One region of the Isoptericola hypogeus genome, then DNA from elsewhere that is predicted to be linked to it. Evidence: predicted binding sites of a transcription regulator. Region 1 holds the regulator's gene; the other holds the start of a gene.
The links. Region 1 encodes HspR, which represses chaperone genes until heat shock. Its sites were predicted from a motif close to AAGTTGAGTCNNNNNGACTCAACTT; they were not measured.
Positions count from the first base shown of each region.

Region 2: the regulator HspR is predicted to act here: its motif matches at 6,354-6,378, upstream of clpB (ATP-dependent chaperone ClpB).

Region 1 covers NZ_BAAAPM010000005.1:52,649-68,319, reverse strand. Annotated here, with positions in the region: partial or broken gene ABD254_RS12990 (sigma-70 family RNA polymerase sigma factor) at 1-768, opposite strand, end outside; gene ABD254_RS12985 (hypothetical protein) at 978-1,748, shown strand; gene ABD254_RS12980 (DUF1540 domain-containing protein) at 1,806-2,114, opposite strand; gene ABD254_RS12975 (heat shock protein transcriptional repressor HspR) at 2,303-2,758, opposite strand; gene ABD254_RS12970 (DnaJ C-terminal domain-containing protein) at 2,784-3,782, opposite strand; gene grpE (nucleotide exchange factor GrpE) at 3,865-4,503, opposite strand; gene dnaK (molecular chaperone DnaK) at 4,500-6,374, opposite strand; gene ABD254_RS12955 (cold-shock protein) at 6,580-7,521, opposite strand; gene ABD254_RS12950 (histidine phosphatase family protein) at 7,662-8,351, shown strand; gene ABD254_RS12945 (GNAT family N-acetyltransferase) at 8,425-8,778, opposite strand; gene ABD254_RS12940 (NUDIX domain-containing protein) at 8,782-8,910, opposite strand; gene ABD254_RS12935 (hypothetical protein) at 9,057-9,710, shown strand; gene ABD254_RS12930 (GNAT family N-acetyltransferase) at 9,717-10,193, opposite strand; gene ABD254_RS12925 (histidine phosphatase family protein) at 10,228-10,890, opposite strand; gene ABD254_RS12920 (RNA polymerase sigma factor) at 11,003-11,608, shown strand; gene ABD254_RS12915 (hypothetical protein) at 11,605-13,023, shown strand; gene ABD254_RS12910 (LapA family protein) at 13,154-13,522, opposite strand; gene ABD254_RS12905 (fatty acid desaturase family protein) at 13,626-14,720, opposite strand; gene ABD254_RS12900 ((R)-mandelonitrile lyase) at 14,830-15,243, opposite strand; gene ABD254_RS12895 (helix-turn-helix transcriptional regulator) at 15,243-15,671, opposite strand, start outside.
Region 2 covers NZ_BAAAPM010000003.1:1,084,279-1,099,949, forward strand. Annotated here, with positions in the region: gene ABD254_RS07155 (MerR family transcriptional regulator) at 1-661, shown strand, start outside; gene ABD254_RS07160 (exodeoxyribonuclease III) at 723-1,622, shown strand; gene ABD254_RS07165 (septum formation family protein) at 1,619-2,335, shown strand; cyclic di-AMP (ydaO/yuaA leader) riboswitch at 2,579-2,742, shown strand; gene ABD254_RS07170 (C40 family peptidase) at 2,744-3,562, shown strand; gene clpB (ATP-dependent chaperone ClpB) at 3,677-6,304, opposite strand; gene ABD254_RS07180 (LppM family (lipo)protein) at 6,441-7,676, shown strand; gene ABD254_RS07185 (alpha/beta hydrolase) at 7,669-8,631, shown strand; gene ABD254_RS07190 (AlkA N-terminal domain-containing protein) at 8,779-10,386, shown strand; gene ABD254_RS07195 (methylated-DNA--[protein]-cysteine S-methyltransferase) at 10,481-11,059, shown strand; gene ABD254_RS07200 (cation diffusion facilitator family transporter) at 11,199-12,275, opposite strand; gene mnhG (monovalent cation/H(+) antiporter subunit G) at 12,347-12,796, opposite strand; gene ABD254_RS07210 (MrpF/PhaF family protein) at 12,793-13,197, opposite strand; gene ABD254_RS07215 (Na+/H+ antiporter subunit E) at 13,197-13,784, opposite strand; gene ABD254_RS07220 (Na+/H+ antiporter subunit D) at 13,781-15,379, opposite strand; gene ABD254_RS07225 (Na(+)/H(+) antiporter subunit C) at 15,376-15,671, opposite strand, start outside.

The sequences.
Region 1 (15,671 bases):
GACCAGGGGCGCGACGACGGCCTTCATCCCGTGCGCGACGTCCGCCAGCTCCAGCACGAGGGAGCGGCACTGGTCGCAGTCGCCGAGGTGCTCGTCGACCTTCGCGGCCTCGCGCCGGGCGAGCCCGCCGCGCACGTAGGAACCCAGCAGCGGGTTCACCGTGCGGCACCCGTCCGTGGGGGCCGACGTGAGGTGCTCCTGGAGGTAGCCCACCCGCAACCCCTCGCGGGCGCGGTAGGCCAGCGCGGACACGCCGTTGGGCGTGAGTCCCAGGATCGGCGCCACCTCGGCGGGCGCACGCCCCTCGACCTCCGTGTACCAGAGGACGGCCTGCCAGCGCTCGGGCAGCGCCTCGTACGCGTGCCGCACGACGGACCGCTCGAAGCTGGCGATGGCGGGCAGCTCGGTGGAGGCGACGGCGCCGAGCGCGGACTCCAGCGTGTCCTCGTCGGCCGTGGGGCGGGTGCGCGCCAGGCCCTTCGCGAGGTCGGCGGCGAGGCGACGCACCACGGTGAACAGGTAGGCGCGGAACGTCGCGTCCGGGCCGCCGCCGTGCTGCAGCACGGCGAGCACCCGGTGGAAGGCTTCGGCCACGAGGTCGTCGGCGTCGGCGGAGGACCGGGCGTACTGCCGGGCGAGGGACCGGGCAGCCGCCGCGTGCCGCTCGTAGAGCGCGCCATAGGCGTCGAGGTCGCCGCCCCGGACCTCGAGGATCAGCTCCGCGTCGCTGCGGGCCGAGTCGCCCGGCACTGCATAGACGTCCGTCACGTCATGGACCCCGCTCCACCCGCTGCGCCACAACGCGCGCAGACGTCGATACTGTACGCGCCCTGCGGGGTGATCAGTGGGTGAATTCGGCTCGTCGCAGGCCAGGGAATCCGTCGTCGGATCCGTCGCCGCACCTCCGGGGGCGTAAGCCGCAGGAGAAACTGCGCCACATCTGCGTCATGATGGTTGCCCATGAAGGTCTCATCAGCATGAGCCCGACGCCCAGCGGCCCCGCTTCCGAGCACGGGACGGACGTCCGTGCTCGTTGGCGCGCCGCCAGCCTGGCCGAGGTTTGGCTGCGCCCCGGGGACTGGTACCACCCGGCGATCGACGCGGTCGCGGAGGCGATCGAGGAGGATCGCTCGCCCGACGCCGCGGCACACCGCCTCGGCGTCGCTCGGGGCTGCGCCGGCATCGGTCTCGAGGAGACGCTCGACGACGTCGCGTGCGCGTTCCGGGCGGCGGGACTCGACCCCGACCTGGGTTCGGTGCGCGCGGTGGCCGTGGGCTGGGTGCACGGGCGCGAGCGGACGGCCGTGCTCGCCGGCGTGCGCGACCCCGGGACGGGACTCCCCACGCAGGACTACCTCGGGGAGCGCCTGCGCGAGACGTACGGCGCTGCCGTGAGTGCCGCCACCTCGGTTCCTGCCACCCACTGCCTGCTGGTGGTCGACGTCGCCGTCGACGGGCTCGACCCGTGGCAGCGGGCGGGACGGTCGGCCGCCGTGGGACAGGCGCTCGAGAACGTCTTCGGCGAGGGGTACCCCATGGCGGCGCTGTCGGACGGCGTCTTCGCGGTGCTGTGCGAACGGACGGACACCGTCGCCGACGTCGCCGTCGCGACGCGGCGCATCGTGGAGCGCAACGCCGAGGTGCTCGGGCTGGGAGACACGCTGCGGCGCCCGACCCGGGTGTGGATCGAGCGCCTGCCCGCGACCCACTTGGGCGCGGTCGAGCTGCTGCGGCACCTCGGCCGCTGACGGCCGCTGCCGACCGGCCGCCGCGGTCGGCGGGCCGGGTGGGTCAGGCTCGGCGGATCACCGCGGGGCGAACGTCAGGCAGTCGGCGTGCTTGTCGTCGTCCGGCCCCGCGCCGACACGGATGGCCGCCGCGCCGCACTCGAGGTCGTGGTTGTGGAGGCACTCGCCGCGCTGGCAGGCGCCCACGTGCGCGACGACCTTCTCCAGGCCGCCCTTCGAGCTCAGCGGGATGAACGTGGCGCAGGCCGCGTCCCCGGAGTGACCGGCGATCGTCACCGCGCCGGCGTGGCAGCCGTGGTCGTGGTTGTACCCGCAGCCGTCGACGGTGCACTCGGCGACCTCGGGCATCTCCATCAGTGTGCTCATCGTGCTCCCCGTCCTCGATGCGACCCCTGGCCCCGACCGCCCGGGTGTCCTTTCTCGAGGGTATTCCTCGCACGCCGATATGCACAGCGATATCGAATTCCCATTTCGTAAGGCAAGCCTTACCGAATGCGATATCGAAATAGGCAAGAATGGCGTTGCGAAAATACGCCGAAGCGTCGCGGCCCAGGTCAGCCGCGGCGGGGCGCCGGCCGCCACAGCACGAGTGCGCCGCTGCCGGCGCGCTGCTCGACGTCGACCCGCACCTCGGACCGTCGCACGCGGTGACCGCGCGGCATGACGACCACGTCACCCGTGGTGGCCGCGGCGAACACGCGCCCGTCCGCCTGCTCCCGCTCGGTGAGGACGGTGAGGAGCTCGGCGAGCCGGTGCTCCAGCACGGCGACGTGCTGCTCGAGGTCGAGGATGCGCTTGATGCCGGCCAGGTTGATGCCCTCGCCCTGCGCGAGACGCTGCACCTCCAGCAGCCGCGCGACGTCCCGCCGGGAGTACCGGCGCCCGCGCCCGACCGTCCGCCGGGGCGTGACCAGCCCGAGCCGGTCGTACTGGCGCAGCGTCTGGGGGTGCATGCCCGCGAGCTGGGCGGCCTGCGAGACCGTCAGCACCGGAGCGTCGTCCGTGGTCATGACCCCTCCTGCCTGTCGACGCCGGCTACTGCGCGGCGCGGCGCGACAGCTCCGCGCGCACGTCCTCGTGGTCGGTGGAGGCGGTGAACGCCTCGAGCGCTTCCTTCGCCTGCTTGCTCAGCTTCTGCGGCACCACGACCTGCACCGTGACGAGCAGGTCGCCGGGGCCCTTCTTCGTGGGGACGCCGCGGCCCTTGACCCGCAGCACGCGCCCCGACGGGGTGCCGGACGGCACCTTGAGCCGCACGGTCTGCCCGTCGAGCGTCGGCACCTCGATCGTCGTGCCGAGCGTCGCCTCGCCGAACGTGACCGGGACGGTCATGCGCAGGTCGGCGCCGTCGAGCGCGTACACGGGGTGCGGCTCGACCCGCACCGTCACGACGAGGTCCCCTGCCGGGCCGCCACCGCTGCCCGGGCGCCCGCGCCCGCGGATCTTGATCTTCTGCCCGTCGTTGACCCCGGCGGGGATGCGGACGGTGAGCTTGCGGCCGTCGACCGTCAGCTCGACCGTCGAACCCTCCACGGCCGCGCGGAAGGGAAGCGACGCGCGCGCCGCGACGTCGGCCCCGCGCTGGGCGGGCATGCCGAACCCCGCCGGGCGCGACGTGCGGGCTCCGCCCTGGCCCCCGAGCATCTGGCTGAGGATGTCCTCGAAGCCGCCGCCGCCCGCGCCGTAGCCGGGCTGGCTGTAACGGACGTTCGGGGCGCCGCCGCCGAACATCGAGCCGAAGACGTCCTCGAAGCCGTTGGCGCCCCCGCCCGGGCCGGCGGAGAACCGTGCCCCGCCGCCCGCCATCGCGCGCACCGCGTCGTACTGCTTGCGCTGCTCACGGTCGGAGAGCACGGCGTACGCCTCGCCGATCTCCTTGAACCTGGCCTCGGCCGCGTCGTCGCCGGGGTTCTGGTCCGGGTGGTACGTGCGGGCGAGCTTGCGGTACGCCTTCTTGACGGCCGCGTCGTCCGCGTCCTTGGGGACGCCGAGCGCGGCGTAGAAGTCCTTCTCGATCCAGTCCTGACCGGTCACGACGCCTCCCTTCTCGAATCTTCGCCGGTCGAGCCTGCCGGGACCACCGGGGTCTCGACAGGCTCGACCAGCGGCGGGTTCGTCACTCGGGGCCGACGACGCCCACGCGGGCGGCGCGGACCACCTTCTCACCGATGCGGTAGCCGGGCTCCACGACGAGGTTCACCGTCGTGGCCGTCGCGTCCGCGTCGGTCGAGTGCATGAGCGCGTCGTGCACGGTCGGGTCGAACTCCTCCCCGACCTGGCCGAACCGCTCGATGCCGAACTTCGCCAGCGACCCGTCGAGCTTCTCGGCGATGGCCGCCATCGGGCCGGTCAGCTCGCCGTGCTGCTTGGCGCGCTCGACGTCGTCGAGCACCGGCAGCAGCGCGGCCAGGACGTCCTGGACGCCCTGCGTGCGGGCGGCCTCCTGGTCGCGCAGCGCGCGGTTGCGGTAGTTCGTGAACGACGCCCGCTCCCGCTGCAGCGCGTCCAGGTGCTGCGCCGCCTCGGCCTTGGCCGCCAGGATCTCGGCGCTCTCCGCGGCCTCGCCCTCGGGCTCGAAGTCGAGCGCGTCCAGCGGGTCCGTGCTCGCGGCACCGCCCTCGGCCGCCCCGCCCGGCCCGTCCGTGCGGGCCTCGCCCGACGCCGGGTCGACCTTGCGCTTGTCGGTGAACTGGAACGGGGCGTCCCCCGCACCCTCCTCGGGCTCGGGGGTCCCCTGCGCGCCGGCGTCCGTCACTTCTTGTCGTCCTCGTCGTCGACGATCTCGGCGTCGACGACGTCCTCGTCGGGCGCCGCCTGGCCGGCAGGCTGCTCACCCGCCGGGGCGTCGCCGGCCGCGTCGGCGCCCGCCTGCTGCTCCGACGCGTACAGCGCCTGGCCGATCTTCTGCGACGACGCGCCGAGCTTCTCGTACGCGGCCTTCACCGCGTCGGCGTCCTCGCCCTCCAGGGCGGTCTTGACGCCGGCGATGTCGGCCTCGACCTCGGTCACGACCTCGGCGGGGAGCTTGTCGCGGTTGTCCACGATCTGCTTCTCCATCGAGTACGCGAAGGACTCCGCCTGGTTGCGGGTCTCCGCCTCCTCGCGACGCTTCTTGTCCTCGGCCGCGTGCTCCTCGGCGTCCTTGACCATGCGGTCGATGTCCTCCTTGGGGAGGGCCGACCCGCCGGTGATCTTCATCGACTGCTCGGTGCCCGTGCCGCGGTCCTTGGCGGACACGTGCACGATGCCGTTCGCGTCGATGTCGAAGGTGACCTCGATCTGCGGCATGCCGCGCGGCGCCGGCGCGATGCCGGTGAGCTCGAACGTGCCCAGCGGCTTGTTGTCGCGGGTGAACTCGCGCTCGCCCTGGAAGACCTGGATCGCGACCGACGGCTGGTTGTCCTCGGCCGTCGAGAAGATCTCGCTGCGCTTGGTCGGGATGGCCGTGTTGCGCTCGATGAGCTTGGTCATCACGCCGCCCTTGGTCTCGATGCCGAGGGAGAGCGGGGTGACGTCGATGAGCAGCACGTCCTTGCGCTCGCCGCCGATGACGCCGGCCTGCAGGGCGGCGCCCACGGCGACGACCTCGTCCGGGTTGACGCCCTTGTTGGCGTCCTTGCCGCCGGTGAGCTCCTTGACGAGCTCGGACACGGCCGGCATGCGGGTGGAGCCACCCACGAGCACGACGTGGTCGATGTCGGACACCGAGATGCCGGCGTCGCGGATGACCGCGTGGAACGGCTCCTTGGTGCGGTCGATGAGGTCCTGCGTCATCTGCTGGAACTGGGCGCGCGTGAGCTTCTCGTCCAGGTGGACGGGGCCGTTCTCGCTCATCGACAGGTACTGCATCGAGATGTTGGTGCTCGTCGCGGACGAGAGCTCCTTCTTCGCCTGCTCCGCGGCCTCGCGCAGGCGCTGCAGCGCGATCTTGTCCTTGGACAGGTCGACGCCCTCGTTGTTCTTCACCTGCTTGATGAGGTGCTCGACGATGCGCTGGTCCCAGTCGTCGCCGCCGAGGCGGTTGTCACCGGACGTCGCGCGCACCTGGATGGTGGAGAAGTCGTCCTCGTCCTTGCCGACCTCGAGGAGCGAGACGTCGAACGTGCCGCCGCCCAGGTCGAAGACCAGGATGAGCTCGTCCTCCTTGCCCTTCTCCAGGCCGTAGGCCAGGGCGGCCGCGGTCGGCTCGTTGACGATGCGGGTCACGTTGAGGCCGGCGATCTGGCCGGCGTCCTTCGTGGCCTGGCGCTCGGCGTCGTTGAAGTAGGCCGGGACGGTGATGACCGCGTCGGTGACCGGCTCGCCGAGGTACTCCTCGGCGTCGCGCTTGAGCTTGCCCAGCACGCGGGCGCTGATCTCCTGCGCGGTGTACTTCTTGTCGTCGATCTCGACGGTCCAGTCCGTGCCCATGTGGCGCTTGACGGAGCTGATCGTGCGGTCGACGTTGGTGACGGCCTGGCGCTTGGCCACCTCGCCGACGAGCACCTCGCCGGTCTTGCTGAACGCGACGACGGACGGCGTCGTGCGCGAGCCCTCCGCGTTCGCGATGACGGTGGGCTCGCCGCCCTCCAGGACGGTGACCACCGAGTTGGTGGTACCGAGGTCGATGCCGACTGCTCGAGCCATGTGTGCTGCCTCCGTGTCGTGGGTGCGCCCCGGACCGGGGCGCTGAGGTTGAGTCGTCTGCACTCAACGTTAGGTCGCCGCGTGGACAGGTGCAAGCCGACGGCGCCAAAGTTGAGTCTGCTTTACTCAACCTTGCTCGGAGCGGGGGCATTCCCCCAGCGCAGCGGGCCTGTTCGCTGTCAGCGATGCCGGTGCGCTAGCTCACTCACACCAGTTCGACGCCGTCGGCCTGCGGCCCCCGGTCGCTCTGACGCACCTTGAAGCGGACCCGATCGCCCTCCTCCAGGAACTCGATGCCCCGCACGACCGACACGTGCACGAACAGGTCCGCGCCCCCGGCGTCGGGCGTGATGAAGCCGAAACCGCGCTCCGCGTCGTAGCGCGCGACGGTGCCCTCGCCGCCGCGCACGGGCCCGCCGGATACCCCGGGACGCCCCGACCGGCCACCGTCCCGGTCACGCCCCGTGCGCCCGCGCGCACCCCCGGAGCCGCGCACGAGCCGCACGTTGCGGGCGTTGGGCCCCTTGTCGCCGTCGACGACGTCGTACGTCACGCGCGCTCCCTCGGCGAGCTCGGTCAGCCCTCCGCCGAGCGCCTTGACGTGGACGAAGACGTCCTCGCCCCCGGCGTCGGGAGCGATGAACCCGAAGCCCTTGACGTCGTCGTACCAGGACACGGTGCCGTCCGCGCCGTCCGATGCCGGCCGGGCGGCCTCCGCCGCGAGCGGGAGCAGGTGGTCCGCCTGCAGACCTTTCTCCCCCTCGACGACGAGGAACGCCACCCGCTGCCCCTCCGCGATCACACCGCCGGTGACGATGGCCGAGCTGTGCACGAAGATCTCTTCGCGGCCGTCGTCGGGCGTGACGAAGCCGTATCCCTTGGCCGGCTCGTACCAGGAGACGGAGCCGAGCACGCCCACGGGCGCGTCGGCGGCACGGTCGCCGGTGACACGGACGCGGCGCGCCTGCGGGCCACGGTCGCCCTCACCCACCTCGAACTCGACGGTCTGCCCCTCGCGGAGCTGCTTCGGCCCGTCGTCGCCGACGATCTCGGACGCGTGCACGAACAGGTCCTCGGACTCGTTCCCGAGGTCGATGAAGCCGAACCCTCGGTCGGCGTCGAACCATCGGACAGTTCCCTGGGCCACCCTGGACTCCTCACATCTGCAGACGTTGCTGTCGTCCAGTGTCCCCCGCCCGGAGCCCGCACGACCGACGAGGAACCACCACGACAGTGAGGATTGCGACACGTCGGCGAGCACCTCCGCGCGGGTGGGAGGGTGGCCGCGTGAACCCACCGCAGGAGGCCCTTCCGCCCGCGCCGATCCCCGGCCACGTCCCCGCGCGCGAACGCCGGGTCAGCGTGGTCACGCATCCGGAGGCGACCCACCATGTCGAGCGCGTCGTCGGAGGTCAGTTCGACTCGAACCTGACTCCGCGCGGAGAACGAGCCGCGGGAGCGATCGCCTCCGCCCTGCGCGACCGCATCGACGGGTCCGCCCGCGACGTCATCGCGACGTCCGACCTGAGGCGGACCCGGCGGACGGCCGAGATCATCGGGCCGGCGCTGGGCGCAGAGCCCGTGCTCGACCCCCGGCTCCGCGAGAAGTCGTACGGAGAGGCCGGCGGACGACCGCAGTCGTGGCTCGATGCACGGTTCGTGCCGCCCCCGGCCGTGGGCGACCGTCTCCGCCATCACGACGGCCCGGCCGGCTCGGAGACCCGGCTGGACGTGGCACGGCGCGTCTACGAGGCGATGACGGACCTGCTCATGCTCGACGTCGACGAGCTCGTGGTCGTGACGCACGGTTACGCGGCGGGACTTGTCGTCGCGGCCTGGATCGGCATGCCGATCGAGGCAGCCGGTCATGTCGCATTCCCGGTCCCGTCAGGCAGCATCACGACGCTGCGTGAGGACGGCTTCTACCACAGCCGTGCCATCGTCACCGTCGGCGACACCAGCCATCTGGATGCCTGATCCACATGGCGACCGGTCCGAGGATTCCCTCGGCTACCGAGCGTGCTCCCCGGCGATCTGGGCCCGCGTACGGTCAGATCACCTTGCACATCTGCTGCGTCACGACCTCGTCACCGGACGTCGAGCAGAGGGAGCGCGCCGCGCCGTTGTGCCCGAACACGTTCAGCTCGTGCCCGATGACGCCGGCGGCGCGAGCGGCGTCCTCCACCGCTGCGAGCAGCGCCCGGCCGAGCCCCTGGCCACGCCCCCTCGACGACCTCGATGTCGTAGAAAAACGCGAAGCCGGGGCCAGGCGTGCTTCCACGGTCTCGAGGGTGACCCACTCGGCGTCGTGGACCTCGTCGGGATCGACGACGATCTCGCGCTCGCCAGGCACGGCCGCGACGTACAGGTCCACGAAAGCCGTCGTCTCGGTGAAGCGGCCCACCGGTCACAGGTCGGCACCCACGACTTCCAGCCCCGTCTCCTCGTGGAGTTCTCGCGCAGCCGCGTCGTGAGATGTCTCGCCGGTGCTCAGGCCTCGTTCGTCCAGGACGTCCCACAGTTCCGCGTCGGTCACGCCGGCATCGTCGCATCGTCTCGGTGGGCGTCCCGATCCGACGTAGCACCCGATGATGGTTCCGCCGCGGGAACCATCATCAGTTGCTACGTCGACGGGCCGAGCGGCCGACGCTCGACGCCGGCGCCGTGTGGTGGGATCAGCGGATGCAACCCGAGTCCCCCGAGGAGTACCACGCCCGCATCGCCGCTCACCTGGGCGCGGACGGACGCCTACCGGTCGCCGTCGAGGAGATGCCCGGCTGGGACATCTACCCCTACGAGGTGGGCTCGCTGCGGATGAAGCCGCTCCAGCCGCTGGCCGACTCCGAGCCGCCCCGGCGCGGCGAGGATGCCGCCGACTGCTGGTGCGCCGGCCCCCCGGACGAGCGGCCGGAGTGGCTGGACGGGTACGTCTGGCGCAACGAGCGGTGGGTGCTCACGGCGAACCTCGAGCAGAGCCTGCCGGTGTTCCTCACGCTGGTGCCGGTCTCCACCCACTGCGACCTGCCGTCGGTGCCGGCGGACCTCGCGGCCGAGATGGGGCAGCTGATCGTCGCGATCTCGGCGGCCGTCGAGGCGCTGCCCAGCGTGGGTCGGGTTCAGCTCGCCAAATGGGGCGACGGCGGCGCGCACCTGCACCTGGCGTTCCTCGGCCGGCCGGCGCGCGTCCTGCAGTTCCGCGGGTCGCCGCTGCTGGACTGGGCGGAGAACCTTCCCGACGTCCCGGCGGACGTGCTGCGGGTCAACGCCGAGTTCGTGGCGGCACACCTCGCCGCCGCCGTGGGCGGCGAGGTGGGACGCGCGCTCCCCTCCCGCTGACGGGCGTCAGAGCGCCTTGCGCATCTGTTGTGTGACGACCTCGTAGCCCGACGTCCCGTAGAGGGCGCGGGCCGCGGCGTTCTGCCCGAACACGTTCAGCTCCATCCCGTCGGCGCCGGCGTCGCGGGCCGCGTCCTCCACCGCCGCGAGAAGGGCCCGACCGAGACCCTGGCCGCGCCGGTGCTCGACGACCTCGATGTCGTAGAGGAACGCGACGCCGGGGGCGCCGCGCGGGTGGTCCAGGGCCACCCACGCCCGGCCGACGGGCTCGCCGTCGCCGCCGACGCCCCGCAGGAACAGCATCCGTTCCGTCGCTGCGCCGTCGGGCAGCAGGCGAGCGTTCTCCTCGCGCGCCCGTCGCTCGGCACCCTCCGGCGGCCAGGTGCCGGCGGCGACCTGCTCGGCCGCATAGTCCGCCGCCAGCGCGGCCTGCCACTCGTCGAACTCGCCCGAGGTCATCGGGCGGAGCGTCACCGTCGTCATGCGGGCATGCTCGCACGGCACCGACGACGGCACGTCAGTCCTCGACGGGCTCGCCCGTGGGGTCGTGGGCGACGACGGGCTCGAGGTGTGCACCGCCGACCGGCTCGCGCGTCCAGTCGACGAGGCGCCACCCGGCGTCGGGGTCGCCGTCGACCTCGATCAGCCCGGTGTTGGCGAGCGGCGTGTGCTCGACCTCATCGACGTCGAGCCCGCGCACGCGCGCGCTCGCCCACGAACGGATCGCGGCGCCGTGGGACACAGCGACGACGACGTCCAGCCCCCGGCCGGCGAGGCGGGCCACGGCGTCGTCGAAGCGGGCCAGGAACGCGTGCCCGTCCGGGCCGCCGGGCATGCGGCGGTCGCGGTCCCCGCGCGACCAGCCGAACACCGTCTCGAGGTAGACGTCGTGGTCGGCGTGGTCGGCCGACTTCTCGAGGTCCCCGGCCTCGATCTCACGCAGGCCGGGGAGGACGAGCGGGTCGATACCGCGGTCCGCTGCGAGCGGGGCGGCGGTGAGCGCGGTCCGGACGAGGGAGGAGACGGCCAGCGCGCCGATCCTCCTGTCCCGCAGCGCGGGCGGGACCGCCCGGGCCTGCCGTTCGCCGAGATCCGTCAGCACGGGTCCGGGAGCGCCGGTGTCGAGCAGGCCCGCCACGTTGGCGGGGGTCTGACCGTGGCGCAGCAGGAGGAGTCGCATGCCCCCAGGGTTTCAGAACGTCCGAGCGCCGCCGAACGCCCCGCGCCCGCGTCCTGGGCGATTCGGCGCCGTCGACGCCGTAAGTCCCACGGTCTGCCGGACACTACGTGGTGTGAGCGACCCTGGCGGCGAGGCCGACCCGCGACGACGGCTGGCCGCGCTGTGGGACGACCACGCCGTCCGCGTCCAGGCGTACGCGCTGCGGCACACGGACCCGGACACCGCGCAGGACGTGGTCTCCGAGACGTTCCTCGTCGCCTGGCGCCGCATCGAGGACGTGCCCGACCCCGCCCTCCCCTGGCTGCTGGTCGTCGCGCGCAACCACCTGCGCAACGCGCACCGGTCGGCCCGGCGCCGGCGCTCGCTCGTCGACGAGCTGACGCTCCTCGAGGCGTCGGCGCCGCTGCCCGACGCGGCGCCCGAGTCCCTGGCCGCCGAGCGCGACGCCCTGCTCCGCGGCCTCGCCCGCCTGACGGCGCGCGAGCGCGAGGCGATCCTGCTGGTGGCGTGGGACGGGCTCGCGCCCGCCGAGGCCGCCGGGGTCGCGGAGTGCACGACGGCGGCGTTCCACGTCCGCCTCTCGCGCGCCCGGCGGCGGCTCTCGGCCGCCGCGGACGGCCGGCCCGCCCCAGTCAGCCGGGGTGGCGCGGACGGCGCTCCAAGGCACCGGAGCACGGGCGACCAGAGCTCCCCCGCGTCCCCGAGGAGGTCGGCATGAGCACCGACGGCACCATCGGCACCGGCGCGGAGCGCACTTTCGACCCGATCGACCGGCGCCTCGCCCGGCTCGCCCCGACGACGTCGCCGGATCCCGACCGTCTCGCGGCGGCGCGCGCCGCGCTGGAGGCCTCGGTCGACGACGGTGGTGCCGCGGGCACCGGGCGCTCCTCGGTACGTGGCGGCGCGCACGTCATCGAGCTCACGCCGCACGGTGCGGGCGACCGCGTGCCCCCTGGCGCGGGCGACATCGGCAGCGCCGGCCGCGACGTCCTCCGGGCGCGCCCGGCTCAGCGGCCGCGCCTCCGGGACCGCCGTGCCGCGCTCGTGGCCGCGGCCGCCGGCGGGATCGTCGTGGTGGCCGCGGCCGCGCTGCTGGTCTCCCCCGCCGGGCTGGACCTGGTGCCGTCGTCGTCGCCGGTCGAGTCGTGCCAGGACCGTCTGGCCGCGAGCGCCGTGCCGAAGGAGCTGGCCGACGACGTCACCTGGCGCACCCTCGCGCGGCAGTCGAGCGACCGCGCCGACCTCACGCTGCTGACGACGGAGCAGGGCGAGCTCTCCGGGTTCTGCGCCGACGCCCACCCGGCCGGGGGCGAGGCGACGAGCACCACCGTCGTCTGGCCGTGGGGCCCCGACGACGCCCCCGCCCGCGACGAGATCCTCCCGCGAGGCACCGTGCTCGACGGGTGGTCCGTGCTGTGGGGTGTCGCGGGCGAGGACGTCGTGAGGGTCGACGTCAGCGCATGGTGGACCGACGAGGGAGGGCCCGGCCCGTCTACCAGCGAGTCCGGTCTGGAGGGCGAGGCCCGGATGACCGACGGCTACTGGTCCGCCTTCTTCGCCCCCGGCGAGATCCCCGACGGCGCCGAGGTCACGCTCACCTGGCATCTCGCGGACGGCACCACGCGGAGCGCGCCGCTCGACTCCGCCTGGGAGGACGGCGGCGAGTTCGCGGGCGCGCGCCGGACTGGCTGCGACCCCGACTGGCGGGAGGCGGGGACCCGCCCGGTGGTCGAGGTCCGGCGCGAGGACCACGGCGTCACGATGTTTGTGAAGCCCTCGAAGCGGTGGTTCAGGATCTGCGTGCAGGACGCCGAGGCGCCGTACGAGCCGCTCGTCGACATGGGCGGGGACCTTCCCACGGACGATCCACCTGCGGACGGGGTCGCCGTGTCGTCCGCGGGGGGATCGTCCGACCGAGCTGGCGCCCTCGTCGGCCTCAGCGGTGAGGACGTCGCCCGAGTCGTGGTCACGACCGCCGACGGAACCACGCTCGACGCCGACCTCGCCGACGGCTACTGGGTGGCCTGGGCCACCGACTCCGGCCGGGGCGACGAGGGCACCTGGACCGGCGCCACGCTCACCTGGTACGACGCCGACGGCACGCGGCTGGGCACCGGGCCGGCTCTCACCTGACCGATGACGTCTCGCAGCTCCGGCCGAACATGTGGTTCCTCCGGGGAATCAGCCGTCCATTCCCGGTGGAACCACCTGCTCGGGGCCGCGGAAACCCATGGTCAGCGCACGCCCGGCCGCCGGGCCCCGCTCAGGCGCCGTGGGAGAGGCGCCGCCGCAGCTGGGCGATGCGGATGCTGCCGACGACGAGGGCGATGACGCCGACGCCGACCCCGGCGATGAGCAGGGCGACCGCGAGCGGCACCGTGCCCTGCATCCCCAGGAACGAGACGAGGACCAGCTGGGTGTTCTGGAGCATGAAGACGATCAGGGCGACGAGGACGAGGGCAGCGATGCAGATGCCCACCCAGACGGCGCCGGCGCGGGTGCGCGGGGCCCGTCCGTGGCGGGTGCTCGTGCGGGTGGTGCGAGATGCCGCGCCCGTCCCGGGCACCGGCCGGCTGGGGTTGCCGTTGATCGCGGAGGCCATCGGCGGCGTGGGAGTGGGGGCGGTGGCCATGACGGCCTCCTCGCTTCTCCGGACCCACGCACCTCAGACGGGGAGCGTTCGTCCCGGATGTTTCGACTGTACGCGCCATTCGCCCCGTTCGAACCGAAGCGCCTCAGCGGCCGAGCTGGGCCGCCAGGGGGCAGGAGAAGGGGTCGCGCGCGCGGTGCTCGACGTCGTTGAGGTAGCCGACGACGATCCGGTAGGAGGAGAAGAAGCCGACCTCGGTGTAGGTCACGCCGAGGGTGGAGCAGAACTCGCGGACGATGGGCTGGACGCGCCGCAGGTTGGGCCGCGGCATGCCGGGGAAGAGGTGGTGCTCGATCTGGCGGTTCAGCCCGCCCATGAAGAAGTCGACGACCGCGTTGCCCCGGATGTTGCGGGACATGAGCACCTGGCGACGGAGGAAGTCGACGTCGGCGTCGGCGGGGACGATGGGCATCCCCTTGTGGTTCGGGGCGAACGCGCCACCCAGCAGCACGCCGAACACGGCGAGCTGCACGGCGAGGAACGCGCCGGCGACGGCGGGCGGCAGCAGGAGAGCCAGCGCTGCGACGTAGAGGACGAGGCGCGTCAGGAGGAGTGTGACCTCCACTCCGCGGCGGGGCACCGGCCCTCGGCCGAGCACCGTGCGCACGCTCGCCACGTGGAGGTTCAGCCCTTCGAGCGTCAGGAGCGGGAAGAAGAACCAGCCCTGCCGCCGGGCGAACCACCGTCGCCACCCGTGGCGGCTCGCCAGGACGGCGGGCGTGAACGCGATGATCCCGGGCGAGACGTCCGGGTCGTGACCTTCCTGGTTCGGTGCCGTGTGGTGGGCGTCGTGCTTGGCGGTCCACCACCGGTAGCTGAAGCCGACGAAGACGTTCGCCAGGATGCGCGCCGTCCAGTCGTTCCAGGCCCGGGAGCGGAAGATCTGGCGGTGCGCCCCGTCGTGCCCGAGGAACGCCAGCTGGGCCAGGACCACCGCGAGGGCCGCGGCCAGCAGCAGCTGCCACCACGAGTCGCCGACCAGCACGATCCCCGCCCAGACGGCCGCGAACGCGGCGACCGTGGCCAGGAGCCGCACCCAGTAGTACGTGTAGCGCCGCCGGTGCAGACCCGACTCGCGCACGACCTTCGCCAGGACCGAGTAGTCGCGCGTCACCGGGCGGGCGGACGACCGCCCGGAGGCGGACACGGGAGGAACGGGACTGTCGTTCGGAACGGACATGGTCGGCCTCGACCTTCACCGGAGCCCGGGACCTCCGTCGGGCCCGTCGCTCACCTACACCTCGACGGTACGCCCGCAGGCCGTGCTCGGCCGACCGGGCCGCGCGGACTCAGCCGGCCGAGCGCGACGCGGCGTAGTCCGCGTCGGTGACGTGCTCGAGCCAGGTCGTGGTGGCGGCGAGGTCGTCGGCTCCCTCGAGCATCGCGAGGTGCTCCATGAAGGCGTCCGGCGCGGCGCCGTGCCAGTGCTCCTCGCCCGGCGGGCAGTAGACCGTCTCACCGGGGTGCGCCTCGATGACGCTCCCGCCGCGGCTGCCGAACAGCGCGACCCCGGACGTCACGTGCAGCGTCTGGCCGCGGGCGTGCGAGTGCCACGCCGTGCGGGCGCCGGGAGCGAACCGCACCAGAGCGACGGTCATGCGCTGGTCGCCGTCCTGCGGCGCCGCGATCGGGTCGAGCCACACGTCGCCGGTGAACATCTCCGGCGGGTTCTTGGTGGTGGCGGCCCTGGGAAGCTTCTGCATCAGCGCTCTTCTCCTCGGTTCGTCGTGCTTGCGGCCGTCTCTTCGGCCCGTGTGGCGGCCCACGACGCGAGCAGCTTGAGCCCGTCGTCGGACGGAGACCCGGGCACGGCGGTGTACACGTTCAGCTGCAGACCGGGGTCGGCGGGCAGCACGAGCGCCTCGTAGTCGAGCTCGAGCGCGCCCACGGCCGGGTGGTGGAAGACTTTGGTGCCCGTGCGGTGCAGCCGCACGTCGTGCGAGGCCCACAGCCGGCGGAAGTCCTCGCTGCGGGTCGAGAGTTCCCCGACGAGGGCGGTGAGGTGCTTGTCGTACGGGTTCCTGCCCGCCGCGGCGCGGAGGATCGCGACGGCGTCGTGCGCCAGCCGGTCCGTCTTCTCGCCCCAGAACGCCCGTGCCGCGTCCGGGTCCAGGAACTGGAACCGGGCCGT
Region 2 (15,671 bases), on a different contig from region 1:
GTACGCGCCGTCGGACCTCACGCGCGTGCACCGCGTGGTCCTCTACCGCGAGCTCGACGTGCCCCTGGAGGAGATCGCCGCGCTGCTCGACGCGCCCGAGGGCGCGGACGTGTCCCTGCGCCGCCAGCGCGACCTGGTGCGCGAGCGCCTGCGTCGCCTGGAGCGGGCAGGTGCCGCCCTCGACCGGCTGATCGAGGCGCGCAAGCGCGGCGTCCTGCTGTCCCCCGAGGAGCAGACCGCACTGTTCGGCGACCGCTGGCAGCCCGGGTGGGCGGCCGGGGCCCGCGAGCGGTGGGGCGACACGGAGCAGTGGGCCCAGTTCGCCGAGCGCGCGGCCGCCCGCACCGCCGACGACTGGCAGGAGATCGCGGCCGAGGCCGACGCCGTCCTCGCCGCGCTGGCCGACGCGATGGGCCGGGGCGTGCGGCCGGGGAGCCGCGAGGCGGACGCCCTGGCCGAGCGCCACCGCGCGTCGCTCGGCGCGTACTTCGACGTCCCGCACCCGAGGCACGTCGTCATCGGCCGCATGTACGCGGCGGACGCCGACTTCACCGCCCAGCACGACGCCCTCCGGCCCGGGCTCACGGCGTGGCTGCGCGAGGTGATCGACGCCAACGCCCGCGCACACGGCGTCGATCCGGAGACCGCGACCTGGGGGTGACGCGCCGCCGGCCTCCGCCCGCGCCCCGGCGACGCCCGGGGCTGCCGGTACCCTGACGCCCGTGCGACTGGCCACCTGGAACGTGAACTCCGTCCGCGCCCGCGTCGACCGGGTGGTCGCCTTCCTGGAGCGGTCGCAGACCGACGTCCTGGCGATCCAGGAGACCAAGTGCCGCGACGAGCAGTTCCCCGTCGGCGCGTTCGAGGCCGCCGGGTACGAGGTTGCGCACGTCGGGCACTCGGCCTGGAACGGCGTCGCGATCGCCTCGCGGGTCGGGATCGCCGACGTCGAGGCGCAGTTCGCCGGGCAGCCCGGCTTCGCCAAGCCCGCGGTGCCCGCCGCCGACGACGCGCCCGCGGAGGCCCCCGACCCGGAGCCCGCGGCGACGCTGCTCGACGTCCCGCCGCCCGTCGAGGCCCGTGCGCTGGGCGCGACCTGCGGCGGGGTGCGCGTGTGGTCGCTGTACGTGCCGCACGGCCGCGCCGTCGCCGACCCGCACTACGCTTACAAGCTGGCCTGGCTGGGCGCGCTGCGGCGCGCCGCGGCGGACTGGCTCGCCGACGACGCGGCGGCGCAGGTCGCCCTGGTCGGCGACTGGAACGTCATCCCGCTCGACACCGACGTCTACGACCCGGCGGCGTTCGCGGGGCACACGCACGTCACCCCGGCCGAGCGGGAGGCGTTCGCGGCCTTTGCCGACGCCGGCTACGCCGAGGTCACCCGGGAGCACCTGCCCGCCGAGCACACCTACACCTACTGGGACTACCAGCAGCTCGCCTTCCCCCGGAACAAGGGCCTGCGCATCGACTTCGCGTACACCTCGCCGGCGCTGCGCGAGCGCGTTACCGGCGTCGTGATCGACCGGGACGAGCGCAAGGGCAAGGGCGCCAGCGACCACGTGCCGGTGATCGTCGACCTCGCCGACGCCGCGACTCCCGCGCCGCGGGGCTCCCGCGCGTGAGCCCGCACGAGCCGCCGGCCCCGGAGCCGGACGTCCCGGAGCCGGACGCCTCGGGATCGGCGGGGCCCGACGGGCCGACGTTCGCCTCGCCGACCCCGCCCGGCGCGCTGCCCACCGCCGGCCTGGACGACGTGCGCCTCCCGCCGCCGGCGGACGACTCCCCCACGGCCGCACGGCCGAACGACGGCGCGACGCCGTCCGGCGCCGGCCCGGCCCCGACGCGCCGTCCCCGCCGACGGGCCGCCACCCTCGCCGCGGGCGGGCTCGTCGCCGCGCTGCTGGTGGCGACGGGTGTCGCGCTGGGCGTCGACGCCGCCCGGGACGGCGCGTGGGCGCCGGTGTCCGCCGACGTCACGGAGCCGCGCGAGGTGAACGCGGTGCAGCTCGTGCTCGGCTCGTGCGTGGCCGACCTGCCCGCCGACGGCCCCGTGGGCCGCGTCCTGGTCGTGCCGTGCACGGACCGCCACGAGGCGCAGGTCGTGGGCCGCTCGGACGCCGAACCGGGCGCCGTCTGGCCCGGGGCGGACGACGCCGCGGCGGGCTCCGCGCGGACGTGCGGTCCGGCGCTCCTCGGCCCCGAGGGACGCGAGGAGGCCGACGCGCTGCGGTTCGTCGTCTGGGCGCCGACGGAGGCGTCGTGGGAGGCGGGCGACCGCGCCGGGCTGTGCCTCGCGGCGGCCACCTCCGCCCGGTCGGGATCGCTCTTGTCCTGAGCGCCCGCCGTCAAGCCCGTGACAGTGACGTTCGACACACTGTTGCCTCCGGCTGGCGTGCCGGGATGTCCCCAGGATGTCCGGCTCGTCCTGCACGAATGCCGACGATCGGCGCCGACATCTCGACACGCCGCTCGTTATCGGAACGTGACCCCGGGGGCGTCGGCGGGTTAGCGTCCCTCGACCGTCCACGACGCCCGTGGGCGGCGGCCAGGACGCAGCCGAGTGCTGCCGGCGTCCCGGCGACACCTCGAACTCACGGCAGCAGCGGGAGAACCAACATCGACCGGGCACCACGACGACGAAAGTCGCCGGCACGGTCTAGGGGTTAAGCCGTCCCCGGACGGCGGGCCACCGATCTCGGCCTCATCCGACAGCTCATCTCGCAGGCTCGAGAGGTCAATACTCATGCCCACTTCCCTCGATCGCGCGCGCCCCGGCACTGCCGCCGTCGCCGCGTCCCGCCCCCGACGTGCCGTCGTCGCCCTCGGCCTCGTCGCCGCCCTGACCGGCGGCGGTCTCGTCGCCCAGGCCTCCGAGGCGTCGGCGGCCCCGGCGTCCACCACCGTCCACACCGCCAAGCCGCAGCCGCACACGGCGTTCACCGCCAGCAAGCGGACCATCAAGCAGGGCGCGGGTGCCGCCGCGCGGCCCGTGTACAAGGTCGCCGTGAAGCGGTCCGGCGACGCCGTCTCCGGGCGCGCGAAGCTCGTCATCAACGGCAAGGTCGTGGCCAACCACAAGCTCAAGCACGGCAAGTCGTCCTTCAAGCCCTCGTGGAAGAAGTACAAGGCCGGCAAGAACCGCGTCCGGGTCTACGTCGACCCGAGCAGCAGCATGCTGCGGGGCGTCTCCACGCGCACCCTCCCCGTGCAGGCGAAGAAGAAGGTGAACCGCGGCGCCAAGATCGTGGCCGTCGCCAACGCGCAGGTGGGCGACCGCTACGTCTACGGCGCGTCCGGCCCGAGCGCCTTCGACTGCTCCGGCTTCACCAGCTACGTCTACAAGAAGGCCGTCGGCAAGTCCCTGTCCCGCTCGTCCTCCGCGCAGCGGACGCAGGGCCGCCAGGTCTCCCGGTCCAGCGCGAAGCCCGGCGACCTCATCTGGACGCCCGGCCACGTGGCGATCTACATCGGCAAGGGCAAGCAGATCGAGGCCGCCCGCCCCGGCGTCGGCGTCGTCAAGCGGCACATCTGGCAGGACAACCCGCGGTTCATCCGCATCTGACCCCACCGGCCACGGGCCCAGCCGCAACGAGCGTGCTGACTCGTTCCTCAGACGATCCGTTCGAGGAACGAGTCAGCACGCTCGTTGTCCTTCTGGGCCAGCGCCGGGGCGGGATCAGCCGGTCGCGGGGACCTGCGCGCGCGGCGTCACGACCAGCCCCGCCGCGTCGGGCTCGCGGTCCACGACGACGATGTCGCCGTCCGTGACCTCGCCCGCGAGCAGCCGCCTGGCGAGGCGGTCGCCGATCTCGCGCTGCACCAGGCGGCGCAGGGGCCGGGCGCCGTACGCAGGGTCGAAGCCCTCGAGGGCCAGCCACTCGCGCGCCGCGTCCGTGACCTCGACGCCGATGCGCCGGTCGGCGAGCCGGCGCGCGAACGCGTCGACCTGCAGGTCCACGATCCGGCCCAGCTCGTCGACGTCCAGCGCGTCGAAGACCACCACGTCGTCGAGCCGGTTGAGGAACTCCGGCTTGAACGACGCCCGCACCGCCGACATCACGGCCTCGTGCTTCGCCTCGTCGTCCAGCGTCAGGTCCACGAGGAACTGCGATCCGAGGTTCGACGTCAGCACGAGGATGGTGGAGCGGAAGTCCACCGTGCGGCCCTGGCCGTCGGTGAGACGGCCGTCGTCGAGCACCTGCAGGAGAAGGTCGAAGACCTCGGGGTGCGCCTTTTCCACCTCGTCCAGCAGGACGACGGAGTACGGCCGGCGTCGCACGGCCTCGGTGAGCTGGCCGCCCTCCTCGTAGCCGACGTACCCCGGGGGCGCGCCGACCAGGCGGGCCACCGCGTGCTTCTCGGAGTACTCCGACATGTCGATGCGCACCATGGCGCGCTCGTCGTCGAACAGGAAGTCCGCGAGCGACTTGGCGAGCTCGGTCTTGCCGACGCCCGTGGGGCCGAGGAACAGGAACGAGCCCGTGGGCCGGTCGGGGTCGGCGACGCCGGCCCGCGAGCGCCGCACCGCGTCGGACACGGCGCGCACGGCGTCCCGCTGGCCGATGAGGCGCTCGCCGATGACGTCCTCCATGGCCAGGAGCTTCTCGGACTCGCCCTGCAGCAGGCGCCCGGCGGGGATGCCGGTCCACGCGGAGACCACCTCGGCGATCTCGTCCGCGCCGACCTTGTCGGCGATCATCGGCGCCTCGTGGGCGGCCTCGCCCGCCTCGGTCGTCGAGGCCTCGGCCCGTTCCGCGTCCGCGAGCTCCCGCTCGACCGCGGGGATGTCGCCGTACTGGATGCGCGCGGCGCCCTCCAGGTCGCCCTCGCGGAGCCTGCGCTCGGCGTCGACGCGGAGCTGGTCGAGTCGGGCACGCAGGTCGCCGACACGGTTGTGGCCGGCCTTCTCGGACTCCCAGCGTGCGGTGAGCCCCGCGAGCTCCTCGCGCTTGTCGGCGAGGTCGGCACGCAGCCGCTCGAGGCGGTCGACGCTCGCGGCGTCCGTCGACTCGGACAGCACGACCTCCTCCATCTCGAGGCGCGTCACGGCGCGCTGCAGCTCGTCGATCTCGACGGGCGAGGAGTCGAGCTCCATGCGCAGCCGGCTGGCGGCCTCGTCGACCAGGTCGATCGCCTTGTCGGGCAGCTGGCGCCCGGAGATGAACCGGTCGGACAGGCTCGCGGCGGCCACCAGCGCGGAGTCGGCGATCGTCACCTTGTGGTGCGCCTCGTACCGCTCCTTGAGCCCGCGCAGGATGGCGACGGTGTCCTCGACGGACGGCTCGCCGACGAAGACCTGCTGGAAGCGGCGCTCCAGGGCCGGGTCCTTCTCGAGGTGCTCGCGGTACTCGTCGAGCGTCGTGGCGCCGACCATGCGCAGCTCGCCGCGGGCGAGCATCGGCTTGAGCATGTTGCCGGCGTCCATGGCGCCCTCGCCGCCCGCGCCCGCCCCGACGACGGTGTGCAGCTCGTCGATGAAGGTCACGACCTCGCCGTCGGACGCGGTGATCTCCTCGAGCACGGCCTTGAGCCGCTCCTCGAACTCGCCGCGGTACTTCGCGCCCGCGACCATGCCGGCCAGGTCGAGCGCGACGAGGCGCTTGCCCTGGAGCGAGTCGGGGACGTCGCCGGCGACGATGCGCTGGGCGAGGCCCTCGACGACTGCTGTCTTGCCGACGCCGGGCTCGCCGATGAGCACGGGGTTGTTCTTGGTGCGGCGGCTGAGCACCTGCACGACCCGGCGGATCTCGGAGTCGCGGCCGATGACCGGGTCGAGCTTGCCGTCGCGGGCCTGCTGCGTGAGGTCGGTGCCGTACTGCTCGAGCGCCTTGTAGGTCCCTTCGGGATTCGGGCTGGTGACGCGGCCGGAACCCCGGACGGCGGGCAGCGCGGCGCGCAGCGCGTCGGCCGTCGCTCCCGCCTCGGCGAGCGCCTGAGCCGCCGACGAGTGACCCGCCGCGATGGCGATCAGCAGGTGCTCGGTGGAGACGTACTCGTCGCCGAGCGCCTCGGCCTCCTTGCCTGCGACGTCGAGCATCGAGGTGGTGGCACGCGACGCCCGCGGCTCGGCGACGGCGGAACCGCTGGCGGCGGGGAGGGCGACGAGGGCCGCACGGGTGCGCTGCCCGATCACCTGCGGGCTCGCGCCGACGGCCTCGAGCAGCCCCACGGCGACGCCGCCGCTCTGCTGCAGCAGGGCGGAGAGCACGTGCACGGGCTCGAGCTGCGGGTTGCCTGCCGCGGACGCCGTCTGGACGGCGTCGCCGAGCGCCTGCTGCGACATGGTCGTGAGCTTGATGTCCATGGAACCTCCGGGACGACACGGGGAAACGACTGATCGGAGAACCCCGACGAAGTTGAGTGTATTCCGCTCAACTTTGGACGCAAGCGCTGCTCGCGCCCCGGTGGCCGGCGCCCGCCGGCTGGGGGATGCTGGCCCGGTGGACACTCTGACCCGAGGCGAGCGCCGCCTCCGCACCGGCCTCGCGGCCGTGCTCGCCGCCGTCGGCCTGCTCGCCCTCGCGGGCTGCATGAAGGTCGACATGGACATGACCCTGTCGGAGGACGACACCGTCTCCGGCACGATGGTCCTGGCGTTCTCCAACCAGCTCGCCGAGACCATGGGCATGGAGCCCGGCGAGCTGTGGGACCAGGCGGGCGGGGAGCTCGAGCAGGATCTGCCCGAGGGCACCACGCAGGAGCCGTACTCCGATGACGAGTACACGGGCACCCAGGTCACGTTCGCGGACACGCCGATCGAGGACTTCGCGGGCAGCGGCGGCGAGGACCTGTCCATCACCCGCGAGGGCGACGAGTACGTCGTCACGGGCACCATGGACCTGTCCGAGGGTGCGGAGCAGCTCGGGTCCTTGCCGCAGGGCGTCCAGGACTCCTTCGACGCGCAGCTCTCCGTCACCTTCCCCGGCGAGGTGACCGACTCCAACGGCGAGATCGACGGCAACACCGTCACCTGGACCCCGCAGATGGGCGAGACCACCGAGATCCAGGCACGCGGCGCCGCCGAGGCCGGCAGCAGCTTCCCCTGGTGGATCGTCGGGCTGGTCGTCGGGATCCTCGTCATCGCGCTGATCGTCGTGCTCGTGCTGCGGTCGCGGCGCTCCGGCGCGGCTCCGGCGGACGGCTCGGCTGGCGTGCCCCCCACCGGGTCGCCGGCAGCCTTCGGCGCGGCCCCCGTGGCCGACCCGGGCACCGCGCCCGGCTCCGGCACCGGCCCGACGGCGGAGGAGCAGGTCTTCGGCACGCGGCCCGCCGCCGCGCCGGAGCCCACGTCGCCCCCCGGCGCCGCCCCGGCGCCGTCCACCGGCCCGGTCGCCGAGCCCCTCGAGCCGGAGACGCCCGCGGAACCCGCCGAGCCTCGTCCCGACGCCTATGCCGGAGCCGGCTCCGGCCCGGTCGCGGAGCCCTTCGAGCCCGCCGATCCCACCGAGCCCGCAGGGCCGAACGAGCCCGCGGAGCCCGCCGAGCCCGCCCCGCCGCTGGAGCCGGCCACCCAGCCGCTCGAGCCCACCCCGCCGTCGGAACCCGCCGAGCCCGTGCAGCCGACGGAACCCCCGGCACCCCCGGAGCCGGCCGCGCCCACGGAGCCCACGAAGCCCACGCCGGGCGACGAGCCGGGCACCGAGCGCCGCCCGACGGACCCGCCGCAGGGTGCCTGACCTCCCGCCCCCGGCGTCCGGGGCGTGGGGCCCCGACGTGCTCGGCCCGGACTTCGAGGCGCGCGTCCTCCCGCTTCCCGGCGACGCCGAGGCCGCCCTGGTGCGCCACGTCCCGTCGACGACGGGCCGCGCGCCCGCACGGGTCGCGGTCCTGTACGTGCACGGGTTCGCCGACTACTTCTTCCACCCCCACGTGGCCGCGGAGCTCGCCGGCCGCGGCTACGCGTTCTACGGCATCGACCTGCGCGGTCACGGCCGGGCCTGGGACGCGCAGGTCGCCGCGGGAGGGGACCCGAACCAGGTCCGCGACATCGCGGTGTACGCCCAGGACCTCGACGCCGCGGCGGCCGCGATCCGGTCCGCCGGGCACGAGCGCCTCGCCGTCCTCGGTCACTCGACGGGCGGCCTCGTGGCACCCCTGTGGGCGGCCGCGCGCCCGGGCCGGGCCGACGCGCTGGTGCTCAACAGCCCCTGGGTCGAGGTCAACAAACCCCGGGCGGCGCGGCTGGCGTCCGTCGCGCTCGTCGAGACGCTCGGTGCGCTCGCACCGCGTGCGGTCGTGAGCCACCTCGGCGTCGACTACGCCCGGGCCCTGCACCGCTCCTACGGCGGGGAGTGGGACTTCGAGCCGGCGTGGAAGCCGCACACGCGGTTCGCCGCCCGCGCCGCTTGGGCGCGCTCGGTGATGCGCTCCCAGCGGCGGCTCGCGCGCGGGCTGCACCTCGACGTCCCCGTGCTCGTGCTCGCCTCCGACCGCTCCAGCAAGGACCAGCACCTCACCACCGACTCCGTCCTGAACGTCGCCCACATCCGCGACCGCGCGCCCCGCATCGGCACGGACGTCACGTTCCGCGAGATCCCCGGCGGCGCGCACGACCTCGCCCTCTCCCCCGCGCCCGCCCGCGAGCTGTACCTGACGACCGTCCTCGACTGGCTCGACGCCCGCGTCCCCTGACCCACCCCGCCCCGCCGAACACGGGCTTGCGGTCGAAATAAGTGCTCAAAGCGATCGCAACCCCGTGTTCGGACGGTGATCCGGTCGACCACCGTCGTGTCCGATTCCCGCTAGCCATGCCGCCGCACGGCGGGCGAGGATGGCGGCATGGCAGTCATCGACGAGCACCCCCCGGCGTTCGCGGAGCGGTACCGCGCCATCGCGGCCCGCGACGCGCGCTTCGACGGACAGTTCTTCACCGCCGTGAGGACCACCGGCATCTACTGCCGCCCGTCGTGCCCGGCCCGCACCCCCCTGCCGCAGAACGTCACCTTCTACCTGACGTCGGCCGCGGCCCACGACGCCGGGTACCGCGCCTGCCGGCGGTGCCTGCCCGAGGCGGCCCCCGGCACGCCCGAGTGGAACCTGCGGCACGACCTCGCCGCCCGCGCGATGCGGCTCATCGCCGACGGCGTCGTCGACCGGGACGGCGTGGAAGGTCTCGCGGCCCGCCTCGGCTACAGCGCGCGCCAGGTGCACCGCCTCCTCACCGTGGAGCTCGGCGCCGGGCCGCTCGCCCTCGCCCGCGCGCAGCGGGCGCAGACGGCGCGCGCCCTGGTCGTCGGCACGGACCTGCCGCTCGCGGACGTCGCCTTCGCGTCCGGGTTCGGTTCGATCCGGCAGTTCAACGACACCGTCGTCGAGGTCTTCGCCGTCACTCCGAGCGACCTACGGGCCCGCGCCCGCCGCCCCCGCTCCTCGAGCATGCGCTTGCGTCCCGCCGACCAGGCGGTTCTTGGGGGCAAGGGCGGCCACATCGCGAGCAACCGCATGCTCGGCGGGACGGGCGACGCCGAGGTGGGGCGGCTGCGGCTCGCACTGGAGCTGCCGGTGCGCGAGCCGTTCGACGCCCGCGGCGTCGTCGCCTTCCTGGCCGCCCGCGCCGTCGACGGCGTCGAGACGGCGTCCCCCGACGGGCCCGACGTGCGGTACGCGCGCACGCTGCTCCTGCCGCACGGTCCGGGCGCCGCCGAGGTCACCGCGGGACCCGGCGTCGGACCCGGCCGTGTGGGCGTCCGCCTGGAGCTCGCCTCGCCCTCAGACGTCCCCGTCGCGGTCGCCCGGCTGCGCCGGCTGCTCGACCTCGATGCCGACCCGGTCGCCGTCGACACCGCGCTCGGCGACGACCCGGCGCTCGCCCCGCTCGTCGCGGCGACGCCCGGCCTCCGGGTCCCCGGCACCGTCGACCCGCACGAGCTCGTGGTCCGCGCCATCGTGGGCCAGCAGATCAGCGTCGCCGCCGCGCGCACCCACCTGGGCCGGATGACGGCGGCGGTCGGATCCGCGTACGACTCCGGCATCGTCGGCCTGACCCGCCTGTTCCCCACGGCCGCGCAGGTGGCGGCCGGCGGCGCGGAGCACCTGCGCCTCCCGGCCCGCTCGCGGGCGTGCGTGGCCGACACCGCGCGGGCGCTCGCGGACGGCGAGCTCGTGGTCGAGGTCGGCGCCGACCCCGACGACCTGCGGGCCGACCTTCTCGCCCGGCCCGGCATCGGGCCCTGGACCGCTGCCTACGTCGCGATGCGCGTGCTCGGCACCCCCGACGCGTGGCTGGACGGCGACGTCGCGCTGCTCGCCGGCACCCGCGCCGCCGGCATCCCCCTGCCCGACGGCGGCCGCCCGGCGCAGTCCCGGGCGCTCGCCGCGCGGGCCGCGGCGTGGGCGCCCTGGCGCTCGTACGCCGCGATGCACCTGTGGCGCGCGGCCCTCCCGTGACGCCGACCAGGCGGTTGCTCCCGCCTTTCGGCCGATTTTCCCGCCTTTCCGCACGCAAGCGCCTGTTCGGCACGACCCGAGACCCGGAGGAACCATGAGCGCCCTGACCGAGACCACCACCCGCGCCTCCGCCACGACCGCCGCGACCACCACCGCCGGCGCCCGCACCGCCACGATCGGCACCCCCGACGGCCCGTTCACCGTCGTCGTCGCGCCCGACGGCGCCGTGCTCGCCTCCGGCTGGACCGACGACGCCGCGTCGCTGGTCGCGCTGACGCATCCCGGGCTGCGCCCGGCCGAGGTCGTCTCGACGGACGACGACGACCCGGCCGTCGCGCCCGCCGTCGCCGCCGTCCGGGCCTACTACGCCGGCGACGTGCACGCGATCGACGCCGTCCCGGTGCGGCAGGCCTCCGGCCCGTACCGGTCGCACGCATGGGACGTCCTGCGCACGGTGGAGCCGGGCGACCCGGTGACGTACTCGCGCTACGCGGAGCTGTCCGGCCGCCCGGCGGCGGTGCGGGCGGCGGCCGGCGCGTGCGCGATGAACGCCGCCGCGCTCTTCGTCCCCTGCCACCGGGTGCTGCGCACCGACGGCGGCCTCGGCGGCTTCCGGTACGGCGTCGACGTCAAGCGCCGCCTGCTCGACCACGAGGCCGAGCACGCCCGCTGACGCATCCCGACCGCTGGTCGGCCTGTCCCTACCGCTGGTCGGCCTGTCCCTACCGCTGGTTGAGCCTGTCGAAACCGGGTCTCGACAGGCTCGGCCAGCGAGGGCCTCGACAGGCTCGACCAGCGAGGTCTCGACGAGCTCAGCCGGCGGGGTGCAGCGACGGCTCCTCCGGCGTCGAGACCGTGAACACGGCGCCGGCGACCACCGGTGAGCGGGTGGCCGCCCGTTCGAGCTCGTCGAGGCGCCGCGCCACCGACTCCTCCCGCTCGTTGCCCCGCAGGTCGACGCTGGCCACGAGGTACAGCGAGCGCGGCCCCACGTACTCGAGGCGCAGGTAGGTGACCCGCTCGACCTGCGGCATCGCCAGGACGTGCGCGAGCACGGCGTCGCGGGTGGCCGGCAGCGCGGCCTCTCCCACGAGGAAGCGCCGGTTGCGGTCCACGAGCACCAGCGACACGACGGCGAGCACGACGCCGACCACGATCGACCCGACGGCGTCCGGCACCGGCGAACCGGTGAGCTGGTGGGCGAGCACGCCGGAGAACGCGACGACCAGCCCGACGAGCGCCGCGGCGTCCTCCGCGAACACCGCGCGCAGCGTCGGGTCAGAGGTGACGAGCACGTGGTGCAGCACCTCGCGCTCGACCTTCTTCGCCTCGGCCCGCGCCTGCCGGGTCGCCTGCAGGAACGACGCCCCCTCGAGGACGAACGCCAGGCCGAGCACCGCGTAGGCGATGCCGAAGTCGCTCGCGGGCTCGGGGTGCACCAGCTCCTGGATGCCGTGCGTGATGGACACGCCCGCGCCGACCGCGAACAGCCCGATCGCCGCGAACATCGACCACACGTACGCCTCGCGGCCGAAGCCCAGCGGGTGCTCGGCGTCGGCCGGGCGGCGCGACCGCTTGTCCGCGACGAGCAGGAAGATCTCGTTGCCGGTGTCGGCCCACGAGTGCACGGCCTCGGCCAGCATGGACGCCGACCCGGTGATCATGGCGGCCGCGGACTTCGCCGCCGCGATCAGCAGGTTCGCCCCGAACGCGATCACGACGGTCAGCGTGCTCTCGCCCTCGCGGTTCTGCTTCGCGACGCGCGGGCTGCCGGCCTCGGGCCGGCCGGGCGGGGACGACTCGGTCGGGGACGACTCGGGCGGGAACGACTCGGGCGGGGACGACTCGGGCGGCCGGGACGGGTCGAGGTCGCTCGCGTCGCTGGGCATGGTGCCGGTCTACCAGCCGCGCGGCAGCACCGCGCGACGTGCGGGGCCGACGGCGCGGGCCGGGCCGGCCGTCAGGTCCGGCGTGTCTCGGCCGATCCGGGCTCGTCTACCCCTGGCTCGTCGACTCCCGGCTCGTCGATTCCCGGCTCGTCCAGCCGTAGCCCCGCCGGAGTCTCGCGCAGCTCGTTGAGCTCGAGCTCGGCGTCGTCCACCTTGCCCGTGCGGAAGCCGGCCCGACCCACCATGTGCGCGGCCACGGGGGACGTGGCGAGCTGGAACACCACCACCAGCACGAGCATCGCGACCGCGGACCAGCTGCGGACGCGCAGCGCGAGTGCCGCGAGCAGCAGCACGAGTCCCAGCACCTGCGGCTTGGTGACGGTGTGCATGCGGGCGAGCAGCGACGGGAAGCGCACCAGCCCCACCCCCGCAGCGAGGGTGAAGTAGGCGCCGAGCAGCATGCAGACGGCGGCGACGGCGTCCGCGACGGTGGTCCACGTCCCGGGGTCGACCTCGGTCATCCACGCACCTCCCCCTCGGTCCCCTCGTCGTCGGTCGGCGCCAGGTCGTCGTCGTGACCCGCGCGCCGGGTCTCGGCCCGCGAGACGTCCGACGTCCGCGCCTGGGCGGCGACGTCCTCGGGCTCGCGGCCCTGGGACTCACCGGTCGGCTCCCGCGCCGCGAACCGCGACAGGGTCACCGAGCTGACGAACCCGACCATCGACAGCGCCACGAGGATCGGGATGGTCTCGGTGCGCCGCGACCAGATCGCCTCGACGGCGATCGCGCCGACGAGCGTCATGGTCAGCGCGTCCAGCGCGACGGCCCGGTCCAGCATCGAGGGGCCGCGCTCCACGCGGACGAGCGCGAGCATCGCGGCGGCGGCGACGAGGACCGCGGACGCGATCACGGCGGCGAGCATCACGGCGCCCCCTTCCCGGACGTCAGGCGGTCGAGCCCGCAGCGCACGAGGACGGCGTCCGACGCGAACGCACGCAGGACGCGCGCCTCGAGCGTGCGGATCTCCTGCCGCACCCCCTCGGGCCCGCCGGAGGCCTCGACGTCGAGCACGTGCAGGTAGACCATCCCCGTGCGCCGGCTGGCCTCCACGACGAGCGAGCCGGGCACGAGCGACGACATCACGGCGGTGATCGTCAGGTAGGCGTCGTCGGGGTTGCGCAGCTGGACGCCGACGATCGCACCGCGCGGTTGCTTCCCCGGCCGCAGGGCGACCCAGGCCACCTCGAACGAGGCGACGACCAGGTCGGCGACGAACCGGGCGACCAGCACCGACGCCGCCCACGGCCGAAGGGTGCCGTTCATCGAGATCGGCGGCAGGGGGAAGAGGATCACGACCACGAGCGCGATCGCGGCCCCCGCGATGACGTTCGCCCAGGACAGGTCGCCCCAGAGCAGGACCCACATGACGGTGAGCAGGACGATCGCGTGCCACTGCACGGCGACCCGGCGCAGCACGCGGGCGGACCGGCGTCGGGGGTGCAGGCTCATCCGTGCCCACCGCCCTCCACAGCGACCTCCACCGACTCGCCGCGCCCGCGCTCCGCCCCGTCGGGGAACACCGCCTCGACGTAGGAGCGGCCGTCCATCGACGCCTCGGCCGCGCGCTCGGCGTAACCGTAGAGCGGGCCCGCGACCACGGTGAGCAGCAGGCCGAACCCCACGAGCGCGCCCGCCGGCAGCACCATGCCGCGCGGCAGCGGCACATGCGGCTCGATCTCGGGGGGCGGCGCCTGCCAGAACGCCTTGTTCCACGCCTTGACGATCGCGTACAGCGTGAGCAGCGACGTCGCGACGGACCCCACGACCAGCGCCCACGCGAGACCGGAACCGTCGCGCACGCCCTCGGTGAGCAGCCCCACCTTGCCCAGGAACCCGGACAGCGGCGGGATCCCCGCGAGGTTCAGGGCGGGCACGAAGAACAGCACGGCCAGGCCCGGCGCGAGCTTCGCCAGACCGCCCAGCCGGTCGAGCGACGTCGACCCGCCGCGGTACTCCACGAGCCCTACCACCAGGAAGAGAGCCGTCTGGACAGAGATGTGGTGCACGACGTAGAAGATCGCGGCGGCCGTCCCCGCCTCGGACGCGAGCGCGATACCGAACACCATGAACCCGATGTGGCTCACGAGCGTGAACGACAGCAGACGTTTGACGTCGCTCTGCGCCACGGCACCGAGGATCCCGATGAGCATGGTGAGCAGCGCGACCACCATGAGGATCTGGTCGACCAGGTCGTTGTGCGGGAACAGCAGGGTCTGCATGCGCAGCATGAGGTACACGCCGACCTTGGTGAGCAGCCCGGCGAACACGGCGGTGACGGGAGCCGGCGCCGTCGGGTAGGAGTCCGGCAGCCACGCCGACAGCGGGAAGACGGCGGCCTTGATCCCGAACGCGAGCAGGAGCAGCAGTTGGAGCGCGAGCTGCACCGTCGGGTCGACGTCGGGCAGGCGCAGCGAGAGCTGGGCGAGGTTCACGGTGCCGGTCGCCGCGTAGATCAGCGCGATCGCGGTGAGGAAGAGCAGCGAGGACAGCAGGGTGACGATGACGTACACGGACCCCGCCCGGATGCGCTCGGCGGTACCGCCGAGCGTCAGGAGCACCGACGACGCGGCCAGCATGATCTCGAACCCGACGTACAGGTTGAACAGGTCGCCGGAAAGGAACGCGTTGGCGACCCCGGCCGCGAGGACCAGGTACGTGGGGTGGAAGATCGCGACGGGGATCCTGTCCCCGACACGCGACTGGACGGCGTCCTCGTCCTCCCCCTCGGGCACGCCCTGGCCGAGCGAGTAGAGCAGGACGCACAGCAGCATCACGCCGGAGACGGTGAGCATCACCGCGGACAGCCGGTCGGCGACGAGGTCGATGCCGACGGGCGCGGCCCAGTCGCCGACGTCGACGACCAGCGGCCCGGAGTCGGCGGCGAACATCAGCGCGACCGACGCGGCCGTCGAGGCGGCGAGCGCGGCGACACTGATGATGCGCTGGACGTTCGCGAAGCGGTGCAGCGCCAGGGTGAGCCCGGCGGCGAAGAGCGGGAGCATCACCGGGAGGGGGACGAGCGTCTCGACGGTCCAGAGGGTCATCGGTCGTCCTCCTTCCGCTCGCGCCGGCGTCCCTGCAGCCGGTCGGGGATCCCGTCGTCGTTCCGGTCGGCGTGGTCGTCGTCGTCCGCGACGTCGTCGTGGACCTCGGCCGCCTCCTCGTCGAGCGAGGCGCCGGTCTCCGTCGCGTCGGCATCCTCGAACGCCGGGGCGTTGACCGCGGCCTGGCGGGCCACGCGCCGGTCCTCGACGTCATCCGCGACCTCGTCGTGCCCGTGCAGCTGCCAGGACCGGTAGGCCATGGCGAGGATGAACGCGGTGAGGGCGAGGGTGA